3 regions of the Streptomyces sp. W1SF4 genome follow, and region 2 is predicted to be linked to each of the others. Evidence: riboswitches for the same ligand, from Rfam matches in the RefSeq annotation. Region 2 holds a riboswitch; each other region holds the start of a gene.
What was found. A riboswitch is a leader RNA that binds a small molecule or an ion and turns the genes downstream of it on or off. The one in region 2 is predicted to bind thiamine pyrophosphate.

Region 1 (5,682 bases), 1.7 Mb from region 2:
GCCACACCTCCAGCGGCGTCCCGGCCTGCGCGATCCGCCCGTCCCGCATCACCACCACCCGGTCGGCCAGCGCGAAGGCCTCGCCCTGGTCGTGGGTGACGGCCAGGACGGTGGTGCCCAGCCGGGAGAACAGCCCCTGGAGCTCGACCACCAGCCGCTCGCGCAGCCCCCGGTCCAACTGGCCGAGCGGCTCGTCCAGCATCAGCAGCCGGGGCGAGGGGGCCAGTGCCCGGGCGAGGGCCACCCGCTGCTGTTCCCCGCCGGAGAGCGAGGAGACGGCGCGGCCCTGGGCCCCCGGGAGCCCGACCAGCTCCAGCAGCTCCTCGACCCGGGCCCCGGACGAGCCCTTCGGGCCGCCCTGCACGCGCAGGCCGAAGGAGACGTTCCCGCCGACGTCCCGGTGCGGGAACAGCTGGTGGTCCTGGAACATCAGGCCCACCCCGCGCCGGTGCACCGGTACGCCGGCCTGGTCGGCCCCGCCGAGCAGCACCCGCCCCGCGGACACCTGCTGGAGGCCGGCCACCACCCGCAGCAGGGTGGACTTGCCGCTGCCGCTGGGGCCCAGCACGCACACGGTCTCGTGTTCGGCCACCTCCAGGTCGACCGCGTCCACGACCACCCGGTCGCCGAAGCGGACCGTCACCCCTTCGAGCCGGAGCAGGGTCATCAGAACTCTCCCGAGGTCTTGTCGGGTCGCAGTCGCTCCAGCACCAGCAGGGACACCGCGCACACCAGCATCAGAATCGTGCTCAGGGCCATCGCCTGCCCGTAGTTCATCTCCCCGGCCCGCCCCAGCAGCCGCGCTACGGCCACCGGCAGCGTCGGGTGGTCGGGCCGGGCGATGAAGACGGTCGCGCCGAACTCGCCCAGCGAGACCGCGAAGGCGAACCCGGCCGCGATCAGCAGGGCCCGCCGCACCAGCGGCAGGTCCACCTCCCGCCAGGCCCGCAGCGGCGAGGCACCGAGCACGGCGGCCGCCTCCCGCAGCCGGGCGTCGACGGCCCGCAGGACCGGCAGCATGGTCCGTACGACGAACGGCACCCCGACCAGCGCCTGCGCGAGCGGCACCAGGATCCACGAGGTCCGCAGGTCCAGCGGCGGCTCGTCCAGGGTGATCAGGAACCCGAAGCCCACCGTCACGGCCGACACCCCGAGCGGCAGCATCAGCAGCGCGTCGAAGCCGCGCACGAAGCGGCCTCCGCGCCGCGTCAGGGCCGCGGCGGCGAGCCCCCCGACCGCCACGGCGATGGCGGTGGCGGCCAGGGCGTACTGGAGGGAGTTCCAGACGGCTTCCAGCGGCGGCACCAGAAACGTTCCGCCGCCCGAGCCCGCGTCCTGCAGCGCCCGGTAGAAGCCGAGGCCGTACCCGCCCGGGGCATCGAAGGACCGCTCCACCAGCACCGCCAGCGGCGCCACCACCAGCAGCGCCACCGACACCAGTACCCCGCCCAGCAGCCCCCGCTGCGCCCAGCCGCGCGGCGGCCGCGCGGTGCGCGCGGGGTCGACGAGCCGCAGTGCGGTCTCCCGCCGGCGCACGGTCCACGCGTGCACCGCGAGGACGGCGGCGATGGCCGCGAACTGCACCATCGTCAGGACGGCGGCGGTCGGCAGGTCCAGCAGCTGCGCCGTCTGCCGGTAGACCTCCACCTCCAGGGTGGCGTACGCCGGCCCGCCCAGGATCTGCACGACGCCGAAGGAGCTGAACGTGAACAGGAACACCATCAGCGAGGCCGCGGCCACCGCCGGCCCCAGCGCGGGCAGCACCACCCGCCGCCACGCCGCGAACCGCCCGGCGCCCAGCACCCGCGCGGCCTCCTCCTGGCGCGGGTCCAGCTGCGCCCAGAGCCCGCCGACGGTCCGCACCACGACGGCGTAGTTGAAGAAGACGTGGGCGAGCAGGATCGCCCACACGGTGGTGTCCAGCCGGACGCCCCCCAGCTCGTCGAGCAGCCCGCCCCGCCCGACCAGCGCCAGGAAGGCACTGCCGACGACCACGGTCGGCAGCACGAAGGGAACGGTGACCAGCGCGCGCAGCAGCCGCTTGCCGGGGAACTCCAGGCGCGCGAAGACGTAGGCGCCGGGCAGTGCGAGGAGCAGGGTGAGGGCGGTGGAGGCGAGCGCCTGCCAGGTGGTGAACCACAGCACGCCGCCGATGTCGGGCCGGGCGAGGACCTCGCCGATCCGGCCGAACTGCCAGCCCTCGTCCGTCTTGAGCCCGCGGCCGACGATCGCGGCGACGGGGTAGGCGAAGAACAGTCCGAAGAAGGCGAGCGGCACGGCCATCAGAGCGAGCCTGACGGCCGTGGCGCGCCCGCCCTCCGCGGGAGGGCGCTCTACTTCACGACGAGCGAGGACCACGTCTTGACCCACTGCTCACGGTTCTTGGCGATGGCCTCCGGAGCGACGTTCTCCGGCTTGTCGACCACGACGCCGTGCTTCGTGAACAGGTCGGGCAGCTTCGCGTCCTTGACCACCGGGTTCACGAACATCTGGAGCGGCATGTCCTCCTGGAACTTCTTGGAGACCAGGAAGTCGATGAGGGCCTTGCCGCCCTCCTCGTTCTTCGCGCCCTTGAGCAGGCCCGCGAACTCCACCTGGCGGAAGCAGGTGCCGGTGGCCACGCCCGTGGGCGCCTCGGCCGGCTGCGGCTCGCCGTAGAGGACCTCGACCGGCGGGCTGGAGGCGTAGGAGACGACCAGCGGGCGGTCGCCCTTGGCCTTCTTGCCGCCGGCGGAGCCGGAGAAGCGCTCGTTGTAGGCCTGCTCCCAGCCGTCGACGACCTCGACGCCGTTGGCCTTGAGCTTGCTCCAGTAGTCCTTCCAGCCCTCCTCGCCGTACTTGCCGACGGAGGCGAGGAGGAAGCCGAGTCCGGGCGAGGAGGTCGCGGCGTTCTCGGTGACCAGCAGGTTCTTGTACTCCGGCTTGACGAGGTCGTCCAGGGTCTGCGGCGGGGCTGTCTTCTTGTCGGCGAAGTACGCCTTGTCGTAGTTGACGCAGATGTCGCCGGAGTCGACGGGGGTGACGCGGTGCTGCTTGTCGAGCACGAACTCGGGCTTCACCGTGTCCAGGCCCTTGGCCTGGTAGGGGGTGAAGACGCCGTTGTCGAGGGCGCGCGAGAGCAGGGTGTTGTCGACGCCGAAGAAGACGTCGCCGCGCGGGGAGCCCTTGGTGAGGATCTCCTGGTTGAGGGCGGCGCCGGCGTCGCCGGACTTCAGCACCTTGACGGTGTAGCCGCTCTGCTGCTCGAACTCCTTGAGGACCGCATCGGTCACGTTGAAGGAGTCGTGGGAGACGAGCGTGACCGTCTTGGACTTCGGGGCGTCGCTCGCGCCCGCGGACGTGTCCTTGGCGTCGCCGCCGCCGCAGGCGCTGAGCGTGGTCACGCCGAGCGCGGCCGCGAGCGCCGCGCCCGCGATCTTCTTGGTGGTGCTCACTGGTGATTCCTCCTGGGATGACCAGGAGAAGACGCGGCCCCGCCCGGCGCTCTGCGGGAGCGGACGCCGGGCAGGGCGCAACAGCTTGAGTGGTGACCGAACTTCCTACCCCGAATGACCGGGGCGAGGTTCAGAGGGTCTGCGGATGACGGATACCGCACTCTCAGCGCTGTGGCGCTCCCCTGTCGGAATATGCAATTGGTTCGGCCACAGGGTACCCCTGCGGCCGATTCACGCCGACCCCTGTCCGGAACGCGGTCGGAATCTAGCGTTCCGAGGCGGCGAGCTGGCCGCACGCGCCGTCGATCTCCTGGCCGCGGGTGTCCCGCACGGTCACGGGCACGCCGTGGCGGGCGATGGCCTCGACGAAGGCCTTCTCGTCCTCGGGGCGCGAGGCCGTCCACTTGGAGCCCGGCGTCGGGTTCAGCGGGATCAGGTTCACGTGCACGCGCTTGCCCTTGAGCAGGCGGCCGAGCAGGTCGCCGCGCCAGGCCTGGTCGTTGATGTCGCGGATCAGGGCGTACTCGATGGAGATCCGGCGGCCGGACTTCTCCGCGTACTCCCAGGCCGCGTCGAGGACCTCGCGGACCTTCCAGCGGGTGTTCACGGGGACGAGGGTGTCGCGCAGCTCGTCGTCCGGGGCGTGCAGGGAGACCGCGAGGCGGCACTTGAAGCCCTCGTCGGCGAACCGCAGCATCGCCGGGACCAGGCCGACGGTGGAGACGGTGATGCCGCGCTGCGACAGGCCCAGGCCGTCGGGCTCCGGGTCGGTGAGGCGGCGGATGGCACCGACGACGCGCTTGTAGTTGGCGAGCGGCTCACCCATGCCCATGAAGACGATGTTGGAGAGCCGGGCCGGGCCGCCGGGGACCTCGCCGTCGCGCAGGGCGCGCATGCCGTCGACGATCTGGTGCACGATCTCGGCGGTGGAGAGGTTGCGGTCCAGGCCCGCCTGGCCGGTGGCGCAGAACGGGCAGTTCATGCCGCAGCCGGCCTGCGAGGAGATGCACATCGTGACCCGGTCCGGGTAGCGCATCAGCACGGACTCGACGAGCGTGCCGTCGTGCAGCTTCCACAGGGTCTTGCGGGTGGTGTCGTTGTCGCAGCTGATGTGCCGCACGACGTTCATGAGCTCCGGCAGCAGCTCCTGCTGGAGCTTCTCGCGCGAGGCGGCGGGGATGTCGGTCCACTCGGCCGGGTCGTGCGCGTAGCGGGCGAAGTAGTGCTGGGAGAGCTGCTTGGCCCGGAAGGGCTTCTCGCCGATCGCGGCCACCGCCTCGCGGCGCTCGGCCGGCGTGAGGTCGGCGAGGTGCCGCGGGGGCTTCTTCGCTCCGCGGGGCGCGACGAAGGTGAGCTCGCCCGGAACGGGACGGGGGGCCATGCTGTACTCCTCGGTACGACGGGGTGGGGGTCACCCCGCGCGTGCAGGGCCGGTCCGCGGCGACTCGGCCGCCGGACGGAAAAGGCGCGCCACGTGCACGTGGCGCGCCCTCCAGGATAACCCGGCCCGGCCCGGTCAGCCGGTGCCGACGAACGCCGCCAGCAGCAGCCAGACCACCGGAGCGGTCGGCAGCAGCGAGTCCAGCCGGTCCATGATGCCTCCGTGGCCCGGGAGCAGCGTGCCCATGTCCTTGATGCCCAGGTCACGCTTGATCATCGACTCGCCGAGGTCGCCCAGGGTGGCGGAGACCGCCACGGCGAGGCCCAGTACCAGGCCCTGCCACCAGGCGCCGTCGTCGATGAGGAACTCCATGCACAGCGCGCCGGCCCCCATCGCGAAGGCCACCGCTCCGAAGAGCCCCTCGCGGGTCTTGCCGGGGCTGATGCGCGGGGCCAGCTTGGTCTTGCCGAAGCGCCAGCCGACCGCGTACGCCCCGGTGTCGCTGACCACGGTCAGCAGCAGGAAGGTCACCACCCGCTGAGGGCCGTCGTCGGGGGTCAGCAGCATCGCGACGAACGTGGCCAGGAAGGGCACGTAGAACGCCGCGAAGACGCCGGCCGTGACGTCCTTGAGGTAGTCCTCGGGGGGCTCGGTCATCCGCCACACGAGGACGGCCAGCGCGGTGAGCGCCATCGCCACCCAGGCGCCCTCGGCCCCGCGGACGTACCCGGCGATGATCATCGCCGCGCCGCCGACCGCGAGCGGGACCAGCGGGGCCTTGATGCCCTTCTTCTCCTGGAGCCGGGAGGTGAGCTCCCACAGGCCGACCACGACCGCGACGACGATGACGCCGACGAAGACGGCCTT
Region 2 (5,682 bases):
GCTCACCGAAGACCGACCGGAGTTCGACCGGCTCCTCGACGAGGCACTGCGCACCGCGGACGAACGACCCGAACTCGCCACCCTGGGCGAACGGCTGAACGCCGAACAACTGCGCACCATGGCCCTGGCCGCCATCACACTCCTGACCGCCGCGGCGGCCGCCGAGTACGACCACTACGTGAAGGTGCGGGAGGAGCTGCGCGACGGGGCCCTCTCGGTCTTCGGGACGAACGCCGAGGACGGCGGCGAGGACCAGGACGACGGGGCCGGTGTGAGCGCCGTGGTCGGCGTCCTCGCACCGGTCCTGGCGGGCACCGCCATGCTGATCTTCCTGCTGGTGGGGTACTGCCTCAAGATGATCGACCCGGTCCCTGCCTTCGCCGAGACCATGCTGACGGCGGGCTGGCTCTTCGGCGGGCTCACCGTGGCCGCCCTGCTGTTCGCGGTGGTCGGGCTGCTCGTGACGGCCCTGCGCAACAGCTCCACGGAGGTCACGGCGGAAGAGAGCGTGCCGATACCCGACGAACTCTCCCGTGCCCGGGAGGCCTGGCGGAACGCGTTGCTGGAGCGGGGCATCGTGCCCTTCCTGCGTGACGCCCTGGCGGACCCGACCGCCGGACCGGGCTACCCGGTGCCTCGCACGCCGGGGGCCGGGCGGATCCCCAGCCTGGGCTACACGCGCCCGGACTTCACCAGCCCGGGCCCGAACTCCCCGGGCTCCCGACCCGGCTTCAGCTCGCCGGACTTCACCAGCCCGGACTTCGGCGGACCGGACCAGGACCCCGAGTAGGACCGGAGTGGGTCCCCGAGCAGGACCCCGGCCACCGCTGCCCGGCCGGCCGTGTTTCACGTGAAACATCCGCCGCCACGGGCTCGGCCGGGAACGGCGAAGGCCGGCCGACGACTCCCCCCGGAATACCGTCGGCCGACCCCCTGTGCACCCGTCAGTCGGCCAGCGGCAGGTAGACCCTGTTGCCCGAGGCCGCGAACTCGGCGGACTTCTCCGCCATGCCCGCCTCGATCTCATCGGCCTTCAGGTCACCGCCGTGCTCACGGCGGATGTCCTGCGAGATCTTCATGGAGCAGAACTTCGGACCGCACATGGAGCAGAAGTGCGCGGTCTTGGCCGGCTCGGCCGGGAGGGTCTCGTCGTGGAACTCACGGGCCGTGTCCGGGTCCAGGGCCAGGTTGAACTGGTCCTCCCAGCGGAACTCGAACCGCGCGTCCGACAGGGCGTCGTCCCACTCCTGGGCGCCCGGGTGGCCCTTGGCCAGGTCCGCCGCGTGCGCGGAGATCTTGTAGGTGATGACGCCGGTCTTCACGTCGTCCCGGTTGGGCAGGCCCAGGTGCTCCTTGGGCGTCACGTAGCAGAGCATCGCGGTGCCCCACCAGGCGATCATCGCGGCGCCGATGCCCGAGGTGATGTGGTCGTACGCGGGCGCGACGTCGGTGGTCAGCGGGCCGAGCGTGTAGAACGGCGCCTCCTCGCAGATCTCCTGCTGGAGGTCGATGTTCTCCTTGATCTTGTGCATCGGGACGTGGCCCGGGCCCTCGATCATCGTCTGGACGTTGTGCCGCTTGGCGATGGTGTTCAGCTCGCCCAGCGTCTTCAGCTCCGCGAACTGCGCCGCGTCGTTGGCGTCCGCGATGGAGCCCGGCCGCAGGCCGTCACCCAGCGAGTACGTGACGTCGTACGTCGCGAGGATGTCGCACAGCTCCTCGAAGTTCGTGTAGAGGAAGTTCTCCTTGTGGTGCGCGAGGCACCAGGCGGCCATGATCGAACCACCGCGGGAGACGATGCCGGTCTTGCGACGGGCGGTCAGCGGCACGTACGGCAGCAGTACGCCGGCGTGGACCGTCATGTAGTCGACGCCCTGCTCGGCCTGCTCGATGACCGTGTCCTTGTAGATCTCCCAGGTCAGGTCCTCGGCCTTGCCGTCGACCTTCTCCAGGGCCTGGTACAGCGGCACGGTGCCGATCGGGACGGGGGAGTTGCGCAGCACCCACTCGCGGGTGGTGTGGATGTTGCGGCCGGTGGAGAGGTCCATGACCGTGTCGGCGCCCCAGCGGGTCGCCCAGGTCATCTTCTCCACCTCCTCCTCGATCGAGGAGGTGACGGCGGAGTTGCCGATGTTGGCGTTGACCTTGACCAGGAACTTCTTGCCGATGATCATCGGCTCGATCTCCGGGTGGTTCACGTTGGCCGGAAGCACCGCGCGGCCTGCGGCGATCTCCTCGCGGACGACCTCGGGGGAGACGTTCTCGCGGATCGCGACGTACTCCATCTCCGGGGTGACCTCGCCCCGGCGGGCGTACGCGAGCTGGGTGACGGCGGCGCCGCCACGGCCCCGGCGGGGCTGGCGCGGGCGGCCCGGGAAGACCGCGTCGAGGTTCTTGAGACCCCCGCGCGGCGAGGTGTGCTTGATGCCGTCGTCCTCGGGGCGGACGGGGCGTCCCGCGTACTCCTCCGTGTCGCCACGGCCGATGATCCAGTTCTCGCGCAGCGGCGCGAGGCCGCGGCGGACGTCGGTCTCGATCTGCGGGTCGGTGTACGGACCGGACGTGTCGTAGAGCGTCACGTCCTTGCCGTTGGTGAGGTGGACCTGGCGGACCGGCACCCGGATGTCGGGGCGGGAGCCCGCCACGTAGCCCTTGTGCCAGCCCGGCTGGCGCTCGGTCTGGCCGTCGGCGTTCTGGCTGACGGCAGGCGTGCGTGCGTCCTGAATGGTCATGAGACCTAATCTCCCTACGCCGGCATTACCCGGTAACAGGTTCGGCGGTCGACGCAGCCTCCTCCCGTACGCATTCTCATGCGCGTACGGTGATCAGCGCCCTCTCAGCCCGGTGCTCCGAGCTCCCGCGTTGTGCAAAGTAGCCCCCACGTTAGCGTCGGGTGTGGCGTGCTGAACAGTGGGCCCCCTCATCTCTTGCGATGATCTGCCGGTGACGTCCTCGCCGCAGCCTCCCCCCACGCCCACCGAGCCCACGGGCCACACCGGCCACGAACATGCGTCCCGCGGGGATGCCGCGGACTCCGCGCACGGGCATTCCCACGGCCACGGACACGGACACAGCCACGGCCACGGGCCGGCTGCCCCGGTCTCCAAGCACCTGCGGAAGGTGATCGCCGCCGTACTGATCCCGTTCGCCGCCGCCGTCTTCGTCGGCATGGCCCTGCTCTGGCCCGGCGGCGCCCCCGCGCACGAACGGACCGGGGTGGGCTTCGACCGCCAGACCCAACAGGGCAAGGTCGTCGCCCTCGCGAACGTCGACTGCAAATCGGTGAACGCCTCCCAGGTCCCTCCCACGGGCGACACCTCCACCCCCGAGGGCCGTGAGGCGCAGGCCGCCCAGACCGGCGAGTGCAAGAAGGCCACCGTCGAGGTGACCACCGGACCGGATCAGGGCCGGGCCTTCTTCGAGATCGTCCAGCCCGGCGCGCCCCGGCAGTTGGAGAAGGGCCAGGAGGTGGTGGTGGCGTACGCGCCGGACGCGCCCCGGGACCTCCAGTACTCGGTGATCGACCTGAACCGGAAGTTCCCGCTGGCACTGCTGGCCGGCATCTTCGCCGTCGCGGTCGTCGTGGTGGGCCGGATGCGCGGTCTCTTCGCCCTCATCGCACTCGGCGTCAGCTTCGGCGTCCTGACGCTCTTCATCCTCCCTGCGATCCTGCAGGGATCGAACCCGCTGCTCGTCGCGATCATCGGCGCCAGCGCGATCATGCTGATCGCGCTGTACATGTGCCACGGGCTGACGGCGCGGACCTCGGTCGCCGTCCTCGGCACGCTGGTCTCGCTCCTGCTGATCGGGCTGCTGGGCTCGCAGTTCATCAGCCAGGCGTTCCTCAGCGGCAACACGGACGACAACACCGGGCTGATCCACGGGCTCTACCCGAACATCGACATGAGTGGCTTGCTGCTGGCAGGCGTGATCATCGGATCCCTTGGCGTGCTCGACGACGTGACGGTCACTCAGACCTCGGCCGTCTGGGAACTCCACCAGGCGGACCCGGCCATGGGTCCGCGCGCCCTGTACCGGGCCGCCATCCGGATCGGCCGTGACCACATCGCCTCGGTGGTGAACACCCTCGTGCTGGCGTACGCCGGCGCAGCCCTGCCGCTCCTGCTGCTGTTCTCGATCGCCAACAGCAGCATGGGCACGGTGGCCAACAGCGAGCTGGTCGCGGAGGAGATCGTACGGACCCTCGTGGGCTCCATCGGGCTCGTGGCCTCGGTGCCGGTCACCACGGCGCTCGCGGCGCTGGTGGTCTCCGCCGACCGGCCGGAACCCGGGGCCGGAGCGTCCGGAAGCCCGGCGGCCGGTCCGGCCGCGCCGGCCCGCGGCGGCCGGGGACGGCGCCGGCGCAAGCGCTGACGGACGGGGCGGGGGCCGGGACCTCCCGGCCCCCGCCTCAGCCCGCCTTGCGCTCGTCGTGCTGCGACTCGGCGAGGATCTTGCCGAGCGCCTGGTCGAGGCTCTCCTCGAAGTCACCGAGGTTGCGCTCCTGACCGAGCGGAACAAGCCGGTCGGTCCGGTCGAGGAACGCGACGAGCGGGCCCGCGCCGGCCCGGAACAGGGCCCGCTCGCCCCCGACCTGGAGCCGGATGTGGACGTCGGACAGTTCGTCCGGATCGGTGGGCGCGATGTGCACGTCGCCGTCACCGCTCGGCTTGTTGATGCCGTCGAGAAGCAGCTCCCGGCCGAACGCCCAGGTCACGGGCGCGTCTCCGGGAAGGTGGAAGGTCAGGCGTACCGCGTACGGGTCACGGGCCTCGTACCGCAGCTCCACCGGGATCCGGAACGCGAGCTCCTCGGAAACGAGGAAGCTCATCATGACCTCTGCCTGTACCGACTCGCGCATTGCCTACCCCGCTGTAGTGGAAGTGGCCAGGAATGATCCCCCAGGGCCGTCTTGACAAGGGTGGTGGAAGCGCCAGCAGATCACAAGGAGTGAGTTTTCAGATACTGATAGAGAAGGAGAGGGTACTCAACAGCGCGCCTACTTCACTCCGTAGCCGATCGACCACATAGAGCAACCGGTCTTGTTGGTGCACAGGAAGGGAAACCGCCATGGTCGCGGCGGCATCGCCGGCCGTGATGGGGATGGCCGCGCACACCGTCCCGAGGGCGTACTCCTGACGCTCCGTAACCGGCTGCATCCGTTCCAGAGAGCCGATCCGCTGCTCCAGGGCGTGCATGTCCCGGACCGTGTAGGGCGTGATGCTCTCGACCGGGTGCCGGTCGTAGTAGTCCCTGCGCGTCTTCTCGTCGAGCTGGCCCAGCAGGCACTGGCCGATGGCGTGGGCGTGGCCGGTCGCGCGGAAGTCGGCCCACTCCTGGCAGGCCGGGTTGGCCGGGGTGTCCGAGACGCCCACGACCTCGATCTCACCCTCGCGGTAGACCGCGAAGTAGACGGGGGCCCCCACCGCGTCGCGGAAGTGCGCGAGCGAGTCGAGGATCATGCTGCGACGTTTCTGCTGAAGTCCGCCGCCCGCCAGCCGGCCGGCCGCGGCGCCGAGTACGAACACCCCGCCCTCGCGTCGCAGATAACCCTCGTGCGTCAGGGTGCGCAGCAGGTGGTACGCAGTGGGGAGCGGGAGCCCGGCTTCGCGCGCCAGCTGTTTGGCCGGGGCTCCCCCGCTGTGGGACCCCGCCGCTTCGAGGAGCCGCAACGCCCGCTGC
Region 3 (5,682 bases), 1.7 Mb from region 2:
AGCCGATGGCGTGCGCGACGTCGGCGCGGTCGTTGACGGCGAGGAGCCTGCCGTGGCGGCGGGCGGCCTCGGCGAAGACCCGGAGGTGTTCGAGCTCCTCGCCCGCCTCCATGCCCTTGTCGCGGAGCTGGACGATGTCGACGCCGCCGGCCAGGACGGCGTCCAGGAACTCGGGGAGGTCTCCCTGCCGCTTGCGTGCGTCCGTGCACAGGTAGAGCCGGGCGTCGGACAGCTGCTGCATGGGAGTACCCCCCTGGTGGTGACGGTGTGCGGGCGGGCCGAGGTTACCCGGCCCGCCGCGTCCGTGGGTCAGCCGGTCAGAGGGCGAGCGCCTGGGCGCGGCGCTTCACCTCCGTACCGCGGTTCTCCCGCAGCGCCTGCACGGGGGTGCCGGGCAGGGAGGGGTCCTCGGTGAAGAGCCACTCCAGCATCTCCTCGTCGGAGAAGCGGTCGTCTCGCAGTACGGTCAGCAGCCCGACGAGGCCCTTGACGACCTTGTCGCCGTCGATGAACTGCGCCGGAACCTGCAGGGCGCGGTTCTCGCCCCGCCGTACGGCGATCAGCTGCCCTTCCTTGACCATCTGGCGGACCCGGGTCACCTCGATGTCGAGCATCTCCGCGATGTCGGGGAGGTACAGCCAGGAGGGGACAAGGGCGTCGATCTTTGCGTCAATCTCGGTCACGGGGACAAGCCTGCCACCTCGGACGGACGGCCGGTACCCGACCCCGTCCGTCCGGGGGCGGGAGGCCTCAGGCCAGGGCCGACTTCAGCGGAACGGCCGGGTCCGCGACCTTGGCGGGGTCCACGGCCGCACCGGTCTCGATCAGCTTCCGGCCCTGCGCGAGGTCCCGCGGGCGGCCCACGGCCAGTACGGCGGCCAGCGCGCCCCCGCGCAGCCAGCACACCGACCAGGCGGCACCGGCCGGGTCGCCGCGCCACAGCAGGGTGTCGGCCCCGCCGTGGTGGCCCGCGTACTGGACGAAGCGGCCGAACTGCTCGGACCAGAAGTACGGCACCGGGTCGTAGACCTGGACCGGCTCCCCGGCCAGGACGTTCGCCGCGACGGCCCGGGGGCCCTGGAGGGCGTTGTCCCAGTGGTGGACCAGCAGCCGCGCCCCGTAGCGGGCCGACGGGAAGGAGGAGCAGTCGCCGACCGCGTACACGCCGGGCAGCGAGGTGCGCAGGTACGCGTCCGCGGTGACGGAGCCGTCGGCGCCGAGCTCGACCCCGGTCCCGGCGAGCCAGTCGGTGGCGGGCCGGGCGCCGATGCCGACGACGACGGCCCCGGCGGGCAGCTCGCGGCCGTCCGCCAGCAGCACCCGGCCCTCGGTGATCCCGGCGACCCTCGCGCCGGTGAGCAGGGTGGCGCCGGCCTCGGCGTACCAGCGGGCCATCGGCTCGGCGACCTCGGCGGGCAGGGCCCCCGCCAGCACCCGGTCCGCCGCTTCCACCACCGTGACGGCGCAGCCTGCCTCGCGGGCCGCGGTGGCGAACTCGGCGCCGATCCAGCCCGCCCCGACCACGACCGCCTCGGGGGCGGCGGCCAGCACCGGGCGCAGCCGGGCGGCGTCGTCGAGGGTGCGCAGCAGGTGGACGCCGGGAACCCCTTCGGTGCCCGGCAGGGTCAGCGGCACGGCTCCGGTGGCCAGCACGAGGACCTCGTACGGGACCGGGCCGGCCTCGGTGTCGACCTCGCGGGCGCCGGCCCGGAGCCCGGTGACCTCGACGCCGAGGCGGAGGCCGATGCGCAGGTCCTCGAAGTCCACCTCGAACGCGGAGTCCTCAGCCTTCCCGAGGAGCACCGCCTTGGAGAGCGGGGGCCGGTCGTAGGGCTGGTGGGGTTCGGCGCCCAGCAGGGTCACGGGGCCTTCGTAGCCCTGTTCCCGCAGGGCCACGGCGGTCTGCACGCCGGCCATGCCGGCGCCCACGATCACGACGCCGGGGTTCGTCTGTTGCGTCTGCTCACTCACGCGGCCCACCCTAGTGAACTGACGCACCGTCAGGAACAGTGGGCGAAAGATCGCGGGCCCGGCACCGGGGAGGCAGCCTTACCGGGCTCCGGCCACGGGGTTAGTCTGGCCACCGTACCTATCGCGGGAGTCCGGGCGCACCGGGCTGAGAGGGAGGCTGGCCGGCCTCCGACCGTACGAACCTGATCCGGGTCATGCCGGCGAAGGGAGGGGCTGGACGCCCATGCACTCATCTAGGAACGGATCCGGCAAGGGATCCGACGTCCTCGTCATCGGGGGCGGCATCATCGGCCTGGTCACCGCATGGCGGGCGGCCCGCCACGGGCTGCGCACCGCACTCGCCGACCCCGACCCCGGGGGCGGCGCCGCCCGCGTCGCCGCCGGCATGCTGGCCGCCGTCACCGAACTGCACTACGGCGAGGAGACCCTGCTCGGCCTCAACGTCGCCTCCGCCGCCCGCTACCCCGCCTTCGCCGCCGAGCTCACCGAAGCCAGCGGCGGCATGGACCTCGGCTACCGCGCCTGCGGCACCCTCGCCGTCGCCCTCGACGCCGACGACCGCCTCCACCTGCGGGAACTCCACGCCCTCCAACGCCGCTGCGGCCTGGAGTCCGAGTGGCTCACCGGACGCGAATGCCGCCGCCTGGAACCCATGCTCGCCCCCGGCGTACGCGGCGGGCTCCGCGTCGACGGCGACCACCAGGTCGACCCCCGCCGCCTCGCCACCGCCCTGCTGGCCGCCTGCGAACGGGCGGGCGTACTGATCCACCGGGCGCGCGCGGAGCGCCTGACCGTCACCGCCGACCGGGCCGCCGGAGCCCTCCTCGACGACGGCACCGCGCTCCGCGCCGACCAGGTGGTACTCGCCGCCGGCTCGCTCAGCGGCCGACTGGCCGGCGTACCCGCCGAAGCGGTGCCGCCCGTACGGCCGGTCAAGGGACAGGTGCTGCGCCTGGCCGTACCACCCGCCTACGCGCCCTTCCTGTCCCGGACGGTACGCGCCGTCGTCCGCGGCAGCCACGTCTACCTCGTGCCCCGCGAGAACGGCGAACTCGTCGTCGGAGCCACCAGCGAGGAACTCGGCTGGGACACCACCGTCACCGCCGGCGGGGTCTACGAACTCCTGCGCGACGCCCACGAGCTGGTACCCGGCATCACCGAACTCCCCCTCGTCGAGACCCGGGCCGGCCTGCGCCCCGGCTCCCCCGACAACGCGCCCCTGCTCGGCCCCACCGACCTCCCCGGCCTGCACCTGGCCACCGGCCACTACCGCAACGGCGTACTGCTGACCCCGCTCACCGGCGACGTGATGGCGGAGCTGCTGACCACCGGCACCGTGCCGGAGATCGCCCGCCCCTTCACCCCGCGCCGCTTCTCCACCACGCGTCAGGAGTCCTACGCATGACCATCTCCGTCAACGGCGAGCCGCGCGAGATCGCGGCCGGCACCACCCTCGACGCGGTGGTCGCCACCCTCACCAGCGCCCCCTCCGGCGTGGCCGCCGCCCTCAACGAGACCGTCGTACCCCGCGGGCAGTGGCCCGCCACCCCGGTGGACGAGGGCGACCGGATCGAGATCCTCACCGCGGTCCAGGGAGGCTGAGCAGATGGCTGACGACGACTTCACCCTGGGCGGCCGGACCTTCACCTCCCGGCTGATCATGGGCACCGGCGGTGCCCCCAGCCTGGACGTCCTCGAACGCGCCCTCGTCGCCTCCGGCACCGAACTGACCACCGTCGCCATGCGCCGCCTGGACCCCACCGTGCAGGGCTCCGTCCTGTCGGTCCTGTCCAAGCTGGACATCGACGTACTCCCCAACACCGCGGGCTGCTTCACCGCGGGCGAGGCCGTCCTCACGGCCCGGCTGGCGCGGGAGGCCCTGGGCACCGACTGGATCAAGCTGGAGGTCGTCGCGGACGAGCGCACCCTGCTCCCCGACGGCGTCGAGCTGCTGGACGCCGCGGAGGTCCTGGTCGACGAGGGCTTCACCGTCCTCCCGTACACCAACGACGACCCGGTGCTGGCCCGCAAGCTGGAGGACGCGGGCTGCGCGGCGATCATGCCGCTGGGCTCCCCGATCGGCTCGGGCATGGGCATCCGCAACCCGCACAACTTCGAGCTCATCGTCGAGCGCGCCGGAGTCCCGGTGATCCTCGACGCGGGGGCCGGAACCGCCTCGGACGTCGCCCTGGCCATGGAACTGGGCTGCGCGGCGGTCATGCTCGCCTCGGCGGTGACCCGCGCCCAGCAGCCGGCCCTGATGGCGGCGGCCATGCGCGACGCCGTCTCGGCGGGCCGCCTGGCCCACCGCGCGGGCCGCATCCCCCAACGCCGCTTCGCCGAAGCCTCCTCCCCGGTGGAGGGCCGCGCGACCCTGGACCCGGAACGACCGGCGTTCTGAGCGGGGGCGCGGGGTGGGGGCGGGGCGGGGGCGGGGCGGGGGGCGGGATCCCCTCACCCCGTCTCAGGGAGGGGTGGGGGCTTCCCGTCAGTCCAATCGTCCTTCCGGTTCGGGCCGGTCCCTCAAGGGCGCTCCCTTCGGTCGCGTCGCTACGCGATGGCCTTCGGCCACCCTTGACCGACCGGCCCGAACCGGAAAGCCGAAAGACTGCCGGGAAACCCCCGAAGAAACGGGACGGACGATCCTTGGAGGGGCGGCCGCCTCAGGGACCAGGCGAGGGGCCGGGCGCCGGCCCGCCCACATCCGGTCCCCACATCTGCGATTCCGGACCAGGGGCGCGGCAACCCGCACGAGAAGACGATCAGAGCAGCCCAGGAAGCCCCAGACGCGTCAGATCGCTACGCGCTCCTCACGTCTCAGCGTCCGACGACCGCCTGTGGCTGATACCCGCACCAGAGGACGAACAGGGCAGCCCGGGGACCCGACGGGCGCGACAGATCGCTACGTGCTCCCCTCGTCTCGGCGGCCGGCGATCGTCTGGGGCTGGTCGGATCATCACCTCATCGAAGGGCCCGGACCTGCCGCAGCCTGAGCGGGGTGCCACACTTCGCCAATGATCAATTCCAAGGAGACCGTTCGCCAGTTCCTCCTGCAGGTGCGATCTGGGCTGCACCCTGACCGAGCCGGTCACTTCATGGCCGACCGGGTCCGGGCCCATCAGGTCGTCTCGGAGGCACCGGTGGTCGTGGAGCGAACGCCACAGCAGTACACCGAGCACGTCCAGGAGATGCTCGACGCATACGGCCCCTTCGCTCTGACCGTGGACGAGCTCATCGCCGAAGGGGATCGGGTCTACGCCCGCTGGACCCAGAACGGGCGACACATCGGACCGGTGGACCACCACCCGCCGACCGGTGCGCAGGTCACGGCGATGACCAGCGCGGTCTATCGCGTCGAGGACGGACTCATTGTCGAGTACTGGATCCAGATCGACCGGCAGGGAATCACTGCACAGCTACAGCAAGCGGTCACCGAGCACTGATCCCGCCCCAAAGCTGGTATTGCCCCCGTACCAGCCCAAGACGGCCGCCGGACGCTGAGATGTGAGGAGCGCGTAGCGATCTGTCGCGTCTGTCGGCTCCCTGGGCTGCTCTGCTCGTCCTCTCGTGCGGGTAGTCGCGCACCCGGCCCGGAATCGCAGATGTGGGGCCCGTATGTCGGGCGGGCCGGCGCCTGGCCCCTCGTCTCAGCGCTGAGGGACCCGCTCCTCCAGGATCGTCCGTCCCGTTTCTTTGGGGGTTTCCCGGCAG

Region 1: another riboswitch for thiamine pyrophosphate. It lies ahead of D1J60_RS25905 (thiamine ABC transporter substrate-binding protein); the one in region 2 lies ahead of thiC (phosphomethylpyrimidine synthase ThiC).
Region 3: another riboswitch for thiamine pyrophosphate. It lies ahead of thiO (glycine oxidase ThiO); the one in region 2 lies ahead of thiC (phosphomethylpyrimidine synthase ThiC).

What each region holds. Positions count from the first base shown of each region.
Region 1 covers NZ_CP034350.1:5,490,695-5,496,376, reverse strand. Annotated here, with positions in the region: gene D1J60_RS25915 (ABC transporter ATP-binding protein) at 1-667, opposite strand, end outside; gene D1J60_RS25910 (iron ABC transporter permease) at 667-2,283, opposite strand; gene D1J60_RS25905 (thiamine ABC transporter substrate-binding protein) at 2,334-3,434, opposite strand; TPP riboswitch at 3,519-3,628, opposite strand; gene rlmN (23S rRNA (adenine(2503)-C(2))-methyltransferase RlmN) at 3,700-4,815, opposite strand; gene D1J60_RS25895 (phosphatidate cytidylyltransferase) at 4,951-5,682, opposite strand, start outside.
Region 2 covers NZ_CP034350.1:3,804,175-3,809,856, reverse strand. Annotated here, with positions in the region: gene D1J60_RS17760 (hypothetical protein) at 1-790, shown strand, start outside; gene thiC (phosphomethylpyrimidine synthase ThiC) at 945-2,732, opposite strand; TPP riboswitch at 2,727-2,871, opposite strand; gene D1J60_RS17750 (YibE/F family protein) at 2,944-4,374, shown strand; gene D1J60_RS17745 (SsgA family sporulation/cell division regulator) at 4,412-4,861, opposite strand; gene D1J60_RS17740 (helix-turn-helix domain-containing protein) at 4,959-5,682, opposite strand, start outside.
Region 3 covers NZ_CP034350.1:2,150,057-2,155,738, forward strand. Annotated here, with positions in the region: gene thiE (thiamine phosphate synthase) at 1-241, opposite strand, end outside; gene D1J60_RS10080 (Rv2175c family DNA-binding protein) at 318-683, opposite strand; gene D1J60_RS10085 (FAD-dependent oxidoreductase) at 751-1,917, opposite strand; TPP riboswitch at 2,085-2,197, shown strand; gene thiO (glycine oxidase ThiO) at 2,195-3,376, shown strand; gene thiS (sulfur carrier protein ThiS) at 3,373-3,573, shown strand; gene D1J60_RS10100 (thiazole synthase) at 3,578-4,372, shown strand; gene D1J60_RS10105 (ester cyclase) at 4,986-5,414, shown strand.